3 regions of the Streptomyces sp. NPDC004629 genome follow, and region 2 is predicted to be linked to each of the others. Evidence: riboswitches for the same ligand, from Rfam matches in the RefSeq annotation. Region 2 holds a riboswitch; each other region holds the start of a gene.
What was found. A riboswitch is a leader RNA that binds a small molecule or an ion and turns the genes downstream of it on or off. The one in region 2 is predicted to bind cyclic di-AMP.

Region 1: another riboswitch for cyclic di-AMP. It lies ahead of ACFYTE_RS10885 (transglycosylase family protein); the one in region 2 lies ahead of ACFYTE_RS04935 (NlpC/P60 family protein).
Region 3: another riboswitch for cyclic di-AMP. It lies ahead of ACFYTE_RS02975 (peptidoglycan DD-metalloendopeptidase family protein); the one in region 2 lies ahead of ACFYTE_RS04935 (NlpC/P60 family protein).

What each region holds. Positions count from the first base shown of each region.
Region 1 covers NZ_JBIALO010000006.1:79,157-83,908, forward strand. The annotation lists gene ACFYTE_RS10885 (transglycosylase family protein) at 303-1,067, opposite strand; cyclic di-AMP (ydaO/yuaA leader) riboswitch at 1,072-1,239, opposite strand; gene ACFYTE_RS10890 (transglycosylase family protein) at 1,422-2,492, opposite strand; gene ACFYTE_RS10895 (cytochrome P450) at 2,670-3,965, opposite strand; gene ACFYTE_RS10900 (hypothetical protein) at 3,962-4,752, opposite strand, start outside.
Region 2 covers NZ_JBIALO010000002.1:426,310-431,061, reverse strand. The annotation lists gene ACFYTE_RS04945 (DUF1996 domain-containing protein) at 1-1,027, opposite strand, end outside; gene ACFYTE_RS04940 (PP2C family protein-serine/threonine phosphatase) at 1,373-2,605, shown strand; cyclic di-AMP (ydaO/yuaA leader) riboswitch at 2,752-2,906, shown strand; gene ACFYTE_RS04935 (NlpC/P60 family protein) at 2,916-4,262, shown strand; gene ACFYTE_RS04930 (FAD-dependent oxidoreductase) at 4,412-4,752, shown strand, end outside.
Region 3 covers NZ_JBIALO010000002.1:4,466-9,217, reverse strand. The annotation lists gene ACFYTE_RS02980 (SGNH/GDSL hydrolase family protein) at 284-1,069, opposite strand; gene ACFYTE_RS02975 (peptidoglycan DD-metalloendopeptidase family protein) at 1,323-2,321, opposite strand; cyclic di-AMP (ydaO/yuaA leader) riboswitch at 2,326-2,483, opposite strand; partial or broken gene ACFYTE_RS02970 (alpha-galactosidase) at 2,920-3,954, opposite strand; gene ACFYTE_RS02965 (tyrosine-protein phosphatase) at 4,013-4,752, shown strand, end outside.

The DNA of each region.
Region 1 (4,752 bases), on a different contig from region 2:
GGCGCATCACAGGAGGAGACATGCACGACGGGGGACGGAAAGCGACGAGGAGAGGACGGGAACGAGAAGGCGGGGGGAACTGAGGGGGTGCGGTGAGCGTAGGAGGCGGCGGGTCTCCTCGACCGCCGGCCGCACCCGCGCCGCCCGCCTGGTCACCGCGACATGGAAAGGCCCCGCCCCGGCGCGTACGGGGGAAGACGCGTCGGGGCGGGGGGTTCGTGGGGACGGGGGCGGCCCCGGGGCGCCCTCCACGGGGGAGGGCGCCGTTGCGCCGGGGCTGTGGCCGGACTACCGACCAGCCGTCACTTCAGGTGCAGCTGCTGGCCCGGGTAGATGAGGTCGGCGTTCTCGACGATGTCCTGGTTCAGCTGGAACAGCTTCTGCCAGCCGCCCTTGACGCCGTGTCGCTCGGCGATCGAGCTGAGGGTGTCGCCCGTGACGACCTTGTACTCGCCGTCACCCTTCTTGACCGTCTTGCCGGTCGGGGTGGTGACCGTCTTGTTCGCGGCCGGCCGGTCGGCGGAGCGGGAGGCGGACTGCCGCTCGGTGGAGCGGTCGGTGCCGGCATTCGAAGAACCGGTGCCGGTGCCGGTGTTCGAAGAACCGGTGCCGGTGCCGGTGTTCGAGGAACCGCTGCCCGTGGTGGTGTTCGAGGAGCCGGTGTTGCCGCCGGACGCGGAGCCGCCGGCGTAGGCGGCGCCGGACAGGCCCTTGCCGCAGACCGGCCAGGCACCCTTGCCCTGGCCCGCGAGAACCTTCTCGGCGATCGCTATCTGCTGCGACTTGCTGGCCCTGTCGGCGGTGCCCGCGTACTGCGTGCCGCCGTACGCGGCCCAGGTGGAGGCCGAGAACTGCAGGCCGCCGTAGTAGCCGTTGCCGGTGTTGATGGACCAGTTGCCGCCGGACTCGCACTGGGCGACGGTGTCCCACTCGGAGGCGGTGGCGGCGGAGGCGCTGCCGGCCGCCATCAGCGGGGCGGCGACTGCGGCGCCGGTGACACCGGCGAGCGCCACGACACGGGTGACCTTGGACGTACGACGACGCTTGCCCTTGCCGAAGAACAGCATGGATGGATCCCCTCACCGACGCCTGCGAGGTGAGCTGTCGGGTTCGGGCCGGTTGAGTTGCCCGGCCACGTCTCCGTGTGGAGGCGTGGCTTCACCCCGAGCCGCTTCGGTCAACCGACCGGCACGGCACTTACCTTGGGTCCCCCGCTCCTGCCTACGGCGCTTGACGCGACGACTGTTCCCGTACGGCCGCTGGCAGGACTCGGCGTTGCGGCAGCCGGGGCTCGCGGTGGCGAGCGGTCATGACCGTAGGCATGCGATCGCCGGAATTTCAAAGACGATCAGGGCTTCTGAGACTCATCCCACACTTTGAGCAAACCGGACATCACCCACGAAACGAGACGTCAGCTCCCGCTACTTTTCGCCCGTTTCGACCCCGACGTCCAGGGTCTGACCGGGGGCGATGTGGTTCGGATCGGCACCGATGGCCTTCTCGTTGGCGGCGTAGAGCGCACGCCAGCCGCCGTCCACATCAAGGGAGTCGGCGATGGAGGCGAGAGTGTCGCCGGCGCGCACGGTGTAGGCGTGCCGCCCGGCGGGGCCTGACTCCTGGTCAGCCGTCCTGCTTGCCCCGCTTACCCCGCTTGCCTCGCTTGCCCCGCTTTCGTTCGCACTGTCGCCCCGGTGGCGACCGCCGCCGAGGGATCCGGTGTCGACCAGGCTCCAGGAGCCTCCGCTGCGCCAGGAATTGTCCGAGGCCGCGGACTCGCGGTTCTCCGTGGGCGAGCCGTCCTCCGGCGAGGCGCCGGGCTCGGACGAGGCCGGCCCACCGGGCTCGGCGGAACCCGTAGGGCCGTCCGTCGCATCGCGGCCGGCACTCGCGCTCGGCGAGGGCGAGGCGGACGGCGAGGCGTCCGCCTCGGGCGCCGCGGGGTCGGCGGGTTCTGAGGGCGAGGACGAGTCGGACGAGCCGGAGGATTCGGATCCTTCCGGTGAATCGGTGGAATCCAGTGGTTTCTGAGGATCTGACGGACCGGAGGACTTCGTGGAGCCCTTCGCACCGGACGAACCGCCGTCCGTCACGCCGGTGTCGACACCGACGGAGCCCGAGGCCGAGGTGAGCCCGGACAGCAGGGCGCAGGTCGCCCACGGGGTGGTGCCCCGGTCGGCGAGGATCTTCTCGGCGACGGCTATCTGCTGCGAACGGCTGGCCTGGTCCGGGGTCGTCGCATACTCAAGACCGCCGTGTCCGTCCCAGTCCTGCTGCGAGATCTGCAGCCCGCCGAAGTACCCGTTGCCGGTGCTGGCGCTCCACGAGCCGCCGCTCTCGCACTCGGCGACCCGGTCCCATGTGGAGCCGTCGGCGGCGCTCGCGCCGGTGGCGCCGAGCAGCGGGATGGCGATCGCGGAGCCGGTCACTCCGGCCGCGACGACGAAGGCCGGAGCCTGACGAGGGCGACGGTGACGACCGTTCCCGGAGAGCATGCGGAAGCCTTTCGCGCGACAGCACTGACCGGCGCGGCAGGCCACGCCGGGATACCGCACCGATGGTGAACGTATCGGCACACGATCATCTGTCACAAGTCCATGCCGCGCAGATCACGTGAAGATCACAAACTTGAGAATCCGTCACCTTCGGCCGGGGCACGGGACTCCGGAATCTCACATTCCGGTCTCTTGCCGGACAGGCGTGAACTCTACGGGCAAAGTGCGCAGTCCACGCATGATGAGCCCGCCGCGCCATCGCAGATCGGCCGGTTCCACCGCAAGTCGCAGGTCGGGGAGGCGGGTGAGGAGGGTGGCGAGTGCGGAGCGGCCCTCCAGCCGGGCGAGCGGCGCGCCGAGGCAGTAGTGGATGCCGTGGCCGTAGCCGAGGTGCTGATTGTCACGCCGGCCGAGATCGAGCACATCCGGGTCTGCGAACCGCTCCGGATCCCGGTCGGCCGCGGCGAGGACGACGAGAACGGGGTCGCCCGGCGCGATCCGCTGCCCGCCGATGCTGACCGGCTCGGTGGCGAACCGCCAGGTGGCCAGCTCGACCGGGCCGTCGTAGCGCAAAAGCTCCTCGACGCCGGTCGCCAGCAGGTCGTGTTCCCCGGCCGCGAGGGACCGTTGCAGGCGGCGGCGCTGCTCGGGGTGGGTGAGCAGCGCGTACGTGCCGTTGCCGATGAGGTTGACGGTCGTCTCGAACCCGGCGAACAGCAGGATGAAGGCCATCGCGGCGGCCTCGTTCTCGGTCAGGTGCTCGCCGTGGTCGGAGGCGCGGATGAGCCCGGAGATGAGGTCCTCGCCGGGGGCGGGCTCGGCGGGCAGCGCCGCGCGCTTACGGTGGATCAGCTCGGCCAGATAGCCGCGCATCTTCTTCACCGACCGGGCCACGCCGCCCCGCGGCCCGCCGCCGTGCCGGATCATCATCCCCGCCCAGTCCCGGAAGTCGTCCTGGTCCTCGCGCGGGACGCCGAGCAGGTCGCAGATGGCGTAGATGGGCAGCGGGAAGGTGAACTCATGGATGAGGTCGGCCGAGCCCCGGTCCGCGAACCGGTCGATGAGCCGGTCGGTGAGCTGCTGCACGCGCGGGGCGAACTCGGCGACCCGCCGTGGCGTGAACGCCTTGCTGACCAGCCGGCGCAGCCGGGTGTGGTCCGGCGGGTCGATGTTCAGCAGATGCGTCATCAGCTCGGCCTTGCGCTCCCCCGGGATGCCGGTCCTGCCGCGGGCGTGCTCGGGCTCGTCGTGGTGCGCCGGGTTCTTCGACAGCCGCGGGTCGGCCAGGGCCTGCTTGGCGTCGGCGTAACGGGTGACCAGCCAGGCCTCGACCCCGCTCGGCAGCTCCGTCCGGCGCACCGGGGCGTGCTCGCGCAGCCAGGCGTAGGCCGGGTAGGGATCTGCAGCGAACTCCCAGGTGAAGAGGTCGGGCGCGGCCGGGGCGGGCTTCGGGGGGTGGGGCTGGTCGGTCACTCCCCGACCGTATCGGGCGGCGGGGGGTGGGCCAGGCTCCGGTCCCGCCAGTACCGGGCGCGGACCTCGTAGATCACGGCGAGCTGCCGGGCCGCCTCCACCGCTCCCCGCCGCGCCGCCACCTCCAGGTACGGGATCGCCTGGCCGTCCTCGCCGCGGCGCAGCAGCAGCGTCGCCAGCAGCAGGGCCGCGCGGTCGTCACCGAGGTCCGCGGCCCGCCGGTACCAGCCCTCCCGCTCCTCGCCCTCGGTCAGCGACGCGAACCGCATCATCACCGGGACGTCGCCGCCCTCGACCCGCGCACGCAGCGCGGCCTTCGCCGCGTCCAGGACGGCCGCCCGGTCGACCTCCCGGTCGCCCAGCAGGGTCCACCACACCCCGTCCGGAACGGGCGGCAGGTCCCCCGCCCGCAGCGCCTCCGCGACGAGCGCCCCGTACGCCCGCCAGGTGCCTCTGGTCTCCCCCTCCACCAGCAGCCCCGATATCCCGAACATCGGCGCCGTGGCCCAGGCCAGCGCGGCCTCCCAGGGTTCCCGTTCCGCCCCCTCGGCCGGATAGCTGCCGGCCGCCCGCAGCAGCAGCTCCACCGACACGGCCTCCGTGACACCGCACCGTGCCAGGTCGACGGCCACCCGCACCAGCAGCCGCCCGCGCGGATGCTCGGCCTGTGTGCCGGCGCGCTGCCACTCGTCGAACAGCAGGTGCCCGATCGCGAAGTAGGAGGCGGCGCCCTCCCGCCCGCTCCACATATAGGCCGGGTAGGCGCGCGGGTCGTCGGTGTGCCCGG
Region 2 (4,752 bases):
ACGCTTTCGCGTCTCCGGTGATGATCCGCAGCAGCCGCGGCATGGCCGTGACCTTCTCGCGCGGGTTGCCCCCATAGGTGAGGGTGACCTGCTTGGGGGTGACGATCTGACCGGCGTTGCCCTCGGTGCCGCCGCCGGGCGCGTCGGCATCCCGCTCCCGGGTGCCGTTCTGCAGGCGCAGCACCGGCCAGTAGTACGAGGACTTGTCGCCCTTGTCCACGCAGCTGGTGTCCGCGCCCGCCAGGTCGTCATCGCCGGCGAACGCGTTGTTGGCCTGGTTGCCGATGTAGTCGTGGAAGTGGTGGGCGCCGTTGGAGACACCCGGGGCCACGATCACGTTGTCGGAGTTGAACAGGCCGTCCGCGTTGACGCCGCAGTCGCTGGTGAAGCTGCCCCGGGAGGCGTCGGCGGCCGGTGGCTGACTCTGCGGGCCGGGCTGGACCGTGGTGATGTCCTGGTAGTCCGAGGCGACCGGCCCGTTGCCGCCTTGGCCGCTGCCCTGGCCCGGCGCACCGCCGGCCTGGTCCTGACCGGCACCGCCCTGCTCCTGACCGGCGCCGTCCTGCTGCTGTGCGGCACCGCCCTCGTCCCGGCCGCCGTCCGTGCCGTCGCCGGACCGGTCATCGGCCGGGCGCAGGGTGCACTCGGCCAGTTCGTCCAGCCCCTGCGGGCCCTCCCCCGCCCGGTCGATCGCGTCGGCGATCCGGCCGATGGTCGCCGCCCGCTTCTCCTTGAGCGGGTCCATGATGGCGCCGCCGGCGAACCCGGGGTCCTGGCGCCGGTCCTGCGGCGCCTGCTGGAGTTGCCGGTAGGCGGCCGCGATCTGCTCGTCCAGCAGGGCCAGTTCGCGGTCGACCTCACCCCGGGCGGCGTCCGGCACGCTGGTCAGGCGCGTACCGACGTCGGGGCAGTCGATCGTGGCCGCGCCCGCGGCCGACAGCGGGCCGCTCCCGCTCGGCTCCTGACCCCCGCCTTCGGTGGCCGACGCGTAGACGTTCGCCGCTATCAGCCCACCTCCACCCAGCATCAGTGCGACCGCTGCGAAGGTCGCGCGCCGTGCGCCCGTCGGCCGTCTGCGCGTGTTGCGTCCCACGGAAGTACCCCTGCGTCTCAGGTCGTCTCGGCATGGAAATCCCCCGCCCCATACGGATGCGGGCAGCCATGTGTTCAACCGCCCCACAGATTCATGGACACCTCATACAGAACGCAATGCGGCAGCACCCCCACAAGACTCGGCGCCGGTCACGCCATGTGCGCGTCTCGTCCCGGACCGCGACAGTTCCCCCGCGTTCGAGGGTCATGGGTCATACTTCATGAGAAAATGGTGTGAAAACGTCGCTCGACTGGACGGTATCCGACGGACGGCAGGGGCATGAAGGACGCGGATGACATCGACTACGCGGCTGTGTTCCACGCGCTGCCCGGCATGGTCGCCCTGCTGACACCCGACCTCGTGTACACGGACGCCAGTGAGGAGTTTCTGCGCGCCTCCGGCCGCAAGCGGGAGGACGTGGTGGGACGGCACCTGTCCGAGGTTTTCCCGGACAACCCGAACGAACCCGCCGCGACCGGCATGCGCAGCCTGGAGGCGTCCCTGCTGCGGGTGCTGGCCACCGGTGAGCGGGACGCGATGGCCCCGCAACGCTACGACCTCCAGCACCCCGACCGGCCCGGCCACTGGGACAGCCGGTACTGGAGCCCGGTCAACGCTCCGGTGCTGGACCGGGACGGCAGGGTCGCCCTGTTGGTGCACCGGATCGAGGAGGCCACCGAACTCGTACGGGTGCGGCGCGAGACCGCTGCCGGCCGGGGCGAGGTGCTGGAGTCCGAGCTGTACCGGCGCGCCTGCACACTCCAGGACGTCAACGAGCGGTTGCGTCAGGCGCATGCGCGCGAGCGCGAGGTGGCGCTCGCGCTGCAGAAGGCGATGCTGCCCGCCCCACGGCAGATCGGCTGCCACCGGGCCGCCGTGCGGTACCAGCCCGCCGTCGGCGCGCTGAACGTGTGCGGAGACTGGTACGACCTCGTCGACCTGGTCGACGGCGACCGCATCGGCGTGTCGGTCGGCGACGTGGTCGGGCACGGCCTGGAAGCGGCCGGTGTCATGGGGCAGTTGCGCAGCGCCCTGAGCGCCGCCTCACGCGTCGCCGTGGGCCCCGCCCAGGCCCTGGACGTCCTGGGGCGCTACGCCCATGTGGTCGACGGCGCCGAATCGGCCACGGCGGTGACGACGTTCATCGACTTCGACGCGCGCACCATCGCCTACAGCAGCGCGGGCCACCCGCCGCCGGCGCTCGTCCACGCCGACGGCCGTGTGGAGTTCCTCGACCGGGCGACCGATCACCCGCTCGACGCCCAGCCCGATCCCCGGCCGCGCCGGGAGGCCCTGACCACGTTCGGCCTCGGCGCGTCGCTGGTCCTGTACACCGACGGACTGGTCGAGCGGCGGCACGAGGACATCGACGCCGGTCTGGCCCGCCTCGCCGACTCCCTCGGCCGCCATCGCACCGCCGAACCGGAGGTTCTCGCCGACGTCGTGCTGCGGGAGTTGCTGCCGCCCGAGGGCGCCACCGACGACACCGCGCTCATCGTCGTCAGGCTGTGACGACCGGGTCCGGGGACGGATCTCACACCCGCGTATCGGGCATTCCGCGCTCCAACCTTCACACGAGGGACACATGTTGGCTAGGTTGACGCCCAGGCCGCCCGGTCCACCCGGCGAACCCCGTCGGGCCGCGCGGCCGCCGCCGAGTCCGGTGGCCGCCGAGCCGACCGGAGCCGGGGACCCGACCGACGATGGGGTGAATCGGCCCGACTGCCCTGCGGGCAGGGGCCGTAGGGCACGCCTTCCGGAACCGTACGCCCGAACCCGACGGCTGACTCGGCAGGCGGAGCACGGAAGGAGCGCGTCGCCCATGGCGCCGGAGAGCCGCGACGAGGTCCGGCAACGGATCGACAGCCTCTACGACCAGGCCGAGAACGCCACCGGGAACTACAACGCGACGCGTGCGATGACCGCCAGAACACGGACGCGCGGTGTCCCGCTGCGCAAGCGGCCGGGCGGGCGCGGCGATCCCGCCCTCGACGAGGTCGCCCGGCAGTGGTTCGACGTGGCGCGCGCGAAGCTCGGTCCGACCGTTCCGGCCGTGCTCCCGGCCGACCGGATGCCCGAGCGGCCGGTCGGAGACCGCCCCGGCCCTCCCCCGTCGGACGGCGGGCCGGAGGCCGCGGGCCGCCCCGTGCCCGAACTGCCCCCGGGACCCACCCGTCGCACCGTCGCGGAACTGACCGGCGGCCCGGCACCGGCACTGCCCGGCGGCCCGCTCCCGGCACTGCCGGCCGGCTCGGCACCGGCACTGACCGGCGGCCCGGCACCCGAGCCCACCGGCCGCTCGCTCCCGGAGACTGCCGCTCGTTCCGGTCCCGAGCCGGCCGCGGGGCCCGTCGCCGCGCTGCCCGCCGTGCCCGCGCGGCAGCGACAACCCGAGGCGCCGAACGCGTCGGCGCTGCCCGCGCCCGCTATCGGGCGGCACAGGCCCTCACCGGCCGATTCCAAGGAGAGCAACCGCCGCAAGCTCGCCGCGGCACGCGAGATGCTGACCCGGCACGCTGTGCGGCAACCGGAGGCGGTGACGGCGATCGAGCCTCGGCCTGAAGCAGCGGCGGCGTCCGAGCCCCGGCCTGAAGCGGTGGCGGTGGTGGCGTTCGAGCCCCAGCCGGAAGCTGTAGCGGTGGCGGCGGCGATCGAGCCGCGGCCGGGAGCAGTGGCGGTGGCGGCGTCCGAGCCCCGGCCTGAAGCAGCCGTGCCCTCCGGCTCTTCCGGCACCGGCTCCCCCGTCGGCACGGAGTCCTTCGCCGCCGGCACGCCGACCGTCACGGATTCCTTCGCTCCCGTGGGGGCCGGGGGCCGGGCAACCCAGGCCGTGGCCTTCGCCCGGGCGCAGATCGGCCGGCCGTGTGTCTGGGGTGCGACCGGGCCCGACTCGTACGACTACGCCGGCCTCACCCAGGCCGCGTGGAAGGCCGCCGGGGTGTCCCTGCCGCGCTCGGCGCAGGAGCAGGCCCTCGCGGGCACCCCGGTCGCACTCACCGGCATCCGCGGCGGCGACCTCGTCTTCTTCTTCGACAACGACGGCCACGTCGGCCTCTACGTCGGCGACGGCATGATGGTGCACGCCCCCGGCCCGGGCTCGGCCGTCCGCGAGGAGTCCATCTACGGCGCCGGCGAGTCGGCGATCCACCGGGTGATACGGCCGGCCTGACCCCGTGAGCGGCCGCTCCAGAGGGCCGACCCGGCGGGGCATAAGGCCGGTTTATGGGGTCATAGGGCCGACCCGCGTACTAACTTAGGTGTGCCTTAGTTTAGGCTTCCCGTTCGAGTCGCCCGTTGTCACTCGAAGGGAACCTGATCATGCCGCGCCCCCTGCGGGTAGCCATCGTCGGAGCCGGCCCCGCCGGGATCTACGCCGCCGACGCCCTGCTGAAATCCGAGGTGGCGGCCGAACCCGGCGTCTCCATCGACCTCTTCGAACGGATGCCCGCACCCTTCGGCCTGATCCGGTACGGCGTCGCTCCCGACCACCCCCGCATCAAGGGCATCGTCACAGCCCTGCACCAGGTGCTCGACAAGCCGCAGATCCGGCTGTTCGGGAACGTCGACTACCCGCGCGACATCAGCCTCGACGACCTGCGCGCGTTCTACGACGCCGTGATCTTCTCGACCGGCGCGATGGCCGACCGGGACCTGCGCAT
Region 3 (4,752 bases), 420 kb from region 2:
GATGCGCGCCCCGATCGGCCTGGCGCCGGCCCGTGGGGTCCGCGGGGGCCGGCCCCCGCGGACCCCACGGGCCGGCGTCGAGCAGATCGCGCTGTGCCTGAAGGCCCTGGGCGGGCTCGCCGTGCGGCGCACGTCGTACCCGGGCGTGGTGCCCCGGTCAGGGGCGCAGGTGTGGGTGGACGAGGGGGTCTCCCGCGCACTGTGCCTGGTCCGGGAGACACCGACGGCACGGCTGCGGTCCGCGCGCCGGGGCGGGGACCCGGTGCGGCCCCGCCCCGGCGTTTCAGGCCACGGATGCGATGCGCGTCCTGATGTCGTCGGGGGAGAGCGCGCCCTTGGCCGTCACATGGTCGCCCGAGGACTCGCCGCGCAGCCGGCGCCCGATCCACGGGACCAGGTACTCGCGGGCCCAGTGGACGTCGTCGCGGCGCACTTCGAGGGTGCCGCGGGGCGGCAGCAGCGGCCAGGGCTGTTCCGGGTCGGCCGGGACCTCGACGCCGAGGACCTGGCCGGCCCGCAGCGCGACGCGCGTGTGCCCCTCCGGTGAGAGGTGGAGGCGGTCGTCGTCCCAGGCCCTGCGGTCCTGTACGGCCTTCAGGGACCACAGGTCGAGCACGGGGCAGCCGTACCGGTCGGCGATGGCCCGGACGTGCCCGTTGTAGGTGGCGATCCTGCCGCGCAGATGCTTGAGCACGGGCACGCCGCGGGTGTCGAAGCCGGTCGTCACCATGACGGTGCCGGCCGCCGCGGTGAGCCGGGCCACGGCCCGTTCGAAACGCTCGGCCACTTCGTCCGGGTCGGTGCCGGGCCGCAGGATGTCGTTGCCGCCCGCGCAGAAGGAGACGAGGTCCGGCGCGAGTTCCACCGCCTGTGGGATCTGCTCGGCCACGATCTGGTCGAGCAGCCGTCCGCGCACGGCGAGATTGGTGTACTGGAAGTCGCCCTCGGGCCGGCGGTCCGCGAGCAGGACCGCGAACCGGTCGGCCCAGCCGACGAACGCCCCGTCAGGGCCGGGGTCGCCGACGCCCTCGGTGAAGCTGTCCCCCACCGCCACGTACGACCCGATCACAGTTGTGTTGTCACTCTTCGAATCGTCTGCCACGTCGGCCCATCATTCCCCTTCGGATGTGACCTACGCGATCGTAGGAAGGGGTTGACGAGCGGTGAGATAAGCCACTCCCCAAGAGTTTCCCAACGCGGGAATAGGCCGGAGGGCGGGGGTGTTGCGCAGAGAATTGCCGCGTCCGCCGGGCGCATGCGCTGAGGGCCGCACCCGGGATCCCGGGTGCGGCCCTCAGCGCATGCGGGGATGCCGCGTTCCGTCAGACGGTGACGCCGTGCGAGCGGAGGTAGGCGAGCGGGTCCACGTCCGAGCCGTAGTTCGGCGTGGTGCGGATCTCGAAGTGCAGGTGCGGGCCCGTCACATTGCCGGTCGCGCCGGACAGGCCGACCTGCTGACCCGGGGTCACGGTCTGGCCGGCCGAGACGGACAGCTGCGACAGGTGGGCGTACTGCGCGTAGTAGCCGTCGCCGAGCTTGAGGACCACCTGGTTGCCGTAGGCACCGCCCCAGCCCGCGGAGACGACGGTGCCCGCGCCGACCGCCTTGAGCGAGGTGCCGGTCGGGACGACGAAGTCGACACCGGTGTGGTAGCCGCTGGACCACATGCTGCCCGCCTTGTGGTAGGCGGTCCCGATCCGGGCGCCGTCGACCGGGAGGCCGTAACCGGTGGCGGCGGCCGTGTCGGTGGTGCCGGCGGTGCCGGTGTTCTGGGCGACCGGAGCGCTGTCGGCCGAGGTGTCGGGCGAAGACGGCGTCGACGGCTGCGCGGACCCGGTGGATTCGGTGGACGAGGACTTCGCGGAGGACGGCTCGGTGGACGGCTCGGTGGACGAGGAGTCGGTCCCCGTCGCGGCCCGCTCGCCGAGCGTGAGCTTCAGACCGGGGTGGATCAGTGAGGGGTTGCCGCCGATGGCCTCGCGGTTGTCCCGGTAGATCCGCTGCCAGCCACCGCTGACGCCCTGTTCCTCGGCGATCTTGGCGAGCCAGTCACCCGGCCGCACCGAGTACGTCCGGGTGCCGGAGTCCGCGGCGGCCGTCTTCTTCTCGACGGTGCCGGCGCCGGTGCTGATGCCGGTGCCGGTGCCGGACTGGACGGACTGCTGCGCGGCGGCGCGGGGCGCCGTCTCGGGCGTGGCGGCGTGCGCCCCGGCGGCTCCGATCAGCGGTAGGGCGAGCGCGGCGCCGCCGGTTCCGGCGGCGGCGATGGAGCGGGTGAGGCGCTGGGACTTGGGGCGGCGGTGCTTACCCTTCGCGGGCATGGCGAATTCCTCTCCGGCGCCTGCGAGGTGAGCTGTCGGGTTCGGGCTGGAGCTGCCCGGCCGCGCGCGGTGCGGCTTCACCCCTAGCCGTCCCGGAGACCGGGACAGGCAGTCGTGCCTGGTGGGTCCCCCGCTCCTGCCGAGCACGGGTGAGTGGTGTGTCGGGGATCCGGGCGGCGGCAGGATTCGGCGGTCCGTCCGGATTGGTGGCGAACGTAAGCGAGCAGGACGCAAACGGACAAGGAGCCGCTTCACCCGGTGCGCGTTTCCCTTGATCCGTCGCGGGAATTCCCGGTCACCGTCCGTGCATGTCGGGGTGGCAGTCTTTCCCAATTCCCGTAAGGGGGCTGTGCATTACGTGGTCATGACGGACGACGCACCGTCACGGGTATGACCCTGCTCACGCCCCTCATCGCATAACTGGCAATTCGGTCAGAAGGGTCAGACGCGATGCAGCGGAGGGACGTGGCGTCCAGGTCATCACGGAGTCCGGCGCGCAGCCCGTGGCGCAACAGCGCGGCGTTGCGATGCATTTCGCCCGTTTCGCGGCATTCGCGCGATACCGATGGATCGAGGCCGCGCAGCCGCAACGCCGGAACGGGTTGACCATCTCGGGTTCAACCCAGATGCCGAACCGCATGCCGAGGGGGTGCACCTGGTCGGCGAGCGGCTTGAGGCCCTGCGGGAAGCGGTCGGGGTTGCGCGTCCAGTCGCCGAGTCCGGCCCGGAAGTCGCTGATGCGGGCGCCGAACCGGCCGTCGTCGACCACGAACAGTTCCACGTCGATCGCCGTGGCCCGCCGGGCCGGCTCGCCCTGCTGCTCCTGGGCGACGGCGAAGTGCGTGGCCTCCCAGGAGTTGAAGAGCACCGGACGGTCGCGGTGCTGCGGCCTCGACACCCGCGAGCCCGCCGTCCGCGTCCGGGATGACGCACACCCGCTGGTAGGCGCGGCTCGCGCCGCCGAAGCCGCCGTAGCTCCACGGCCCCGCGAAGACGGGCCGGTGTACGGCTCCCCCGGCTCCAGCATCAGCAGGCCCGAGGCGTCGTCCTACCCGGCGCCGCCGGTGATCTGCACGCGCGCGTCCGGGAGTTGGGCGACCGCGATGCGCCAGGAACCCGACCGGCCGAGCGCGCAGCGGTACACGTCGCCGCACTCCTCGGTGGCGTCGGTGTCCGGCACCACCCAGGGCAGGTGCTGGTGCCCGGGGTGGCCGCGGCGGCGCGGAGCAGTTCCACGCGTGCCTCGCCCCGGTTGTCGAGGCGCGCCCAGCGCTCCACCACGTCACCGCGCATCCGGCAGTGCACGGTGATGGCCGGCCCCGCGCCCCGGAAGCGCGACCTCAGCTCCTCGGGTCGTACGCCTCGAAGACCCACTCGGTGCCGCGGCGCCCGGCGATGCGCACCGACAGTGCCCGACGGACGAAGCGGGGCCGCCCTCGACCGGGTACTCCTCACGCCCGTCGAGCGGCGACCCGAAGGCTCATCAGGCGGGCAGCGGACGTACGGCCGGCGCCTCGGCTTCGGCGAACGCGATACGGGGACCCCAGTGCAGGTGGAGCAGTTCGCCGGCGTCCGTGATGTGCAGCGCGCAACTGCCGCCCGGTCCGCCCGCGGCGGGAAAACCATGTCGTATGGTCGACGGCGTGCCCGCCGACGAGCCGCGTCGCGGGGTGTGACCGCAAGGAGCCTCCGTGACACAGCAGGTCCCGTCGACCGAACCCGAACTCGCCGGTGTACGCAACTTCCGTGACGTGGGCGGACTGCCGACCGCGGACGGCCGGCGGGTGCGCCCCGGCGTGCTGTTCCGCAGCGGCCACCTGGCGCACGCGACCGAGTCCGACGCCGCGTTCCTCTCCTCCCTGGGCCTGCACACGATCTTCGACTTCCGCAACGTCGCCGACCAGAAGCTGGAGGGACCGGACGTCGAACTGCCCGGCGTGCGCAACGTCAACCTGCCGCTGACCGACCCGGCGGACGGCGCCGAGTTCTGGACGATGGTCCGCGACGGCGATGTCGGCCAGCTGCGGCAACTGCTCGGCGACGGCAAGGCCGAGCACCGGATGATCGTCTCGTACCGCTCGATCATCACGGAGCGCACCGCCGAGCACTCCCGGGTGCTGCACGCGCTGGCCGAGGACAGCGTCCCGGCGCTGATGCACTGCGCGGCGGGCAAGGACCGCGCGGGCCTGTCCATCGCCGTGACCCTGCTCGCCCTCCGAGTGGAGCGGGAGGCGATCCTGACCGACTACCTGGAGTCGAACGCCAAGCACCGCCGCTACCGGGTGCGCCGCAGCGGCAGCGCGGACACCGCGTACACCCCCGAGATCATGGAACTGATCAGCCCGCTGTTCGACGCGCGCGCCGAGTATCTGACGGCCGCCATGGAGACCGTCGAGCAGACCTGGGGCGATGTCGACGCCTATCTGGAACA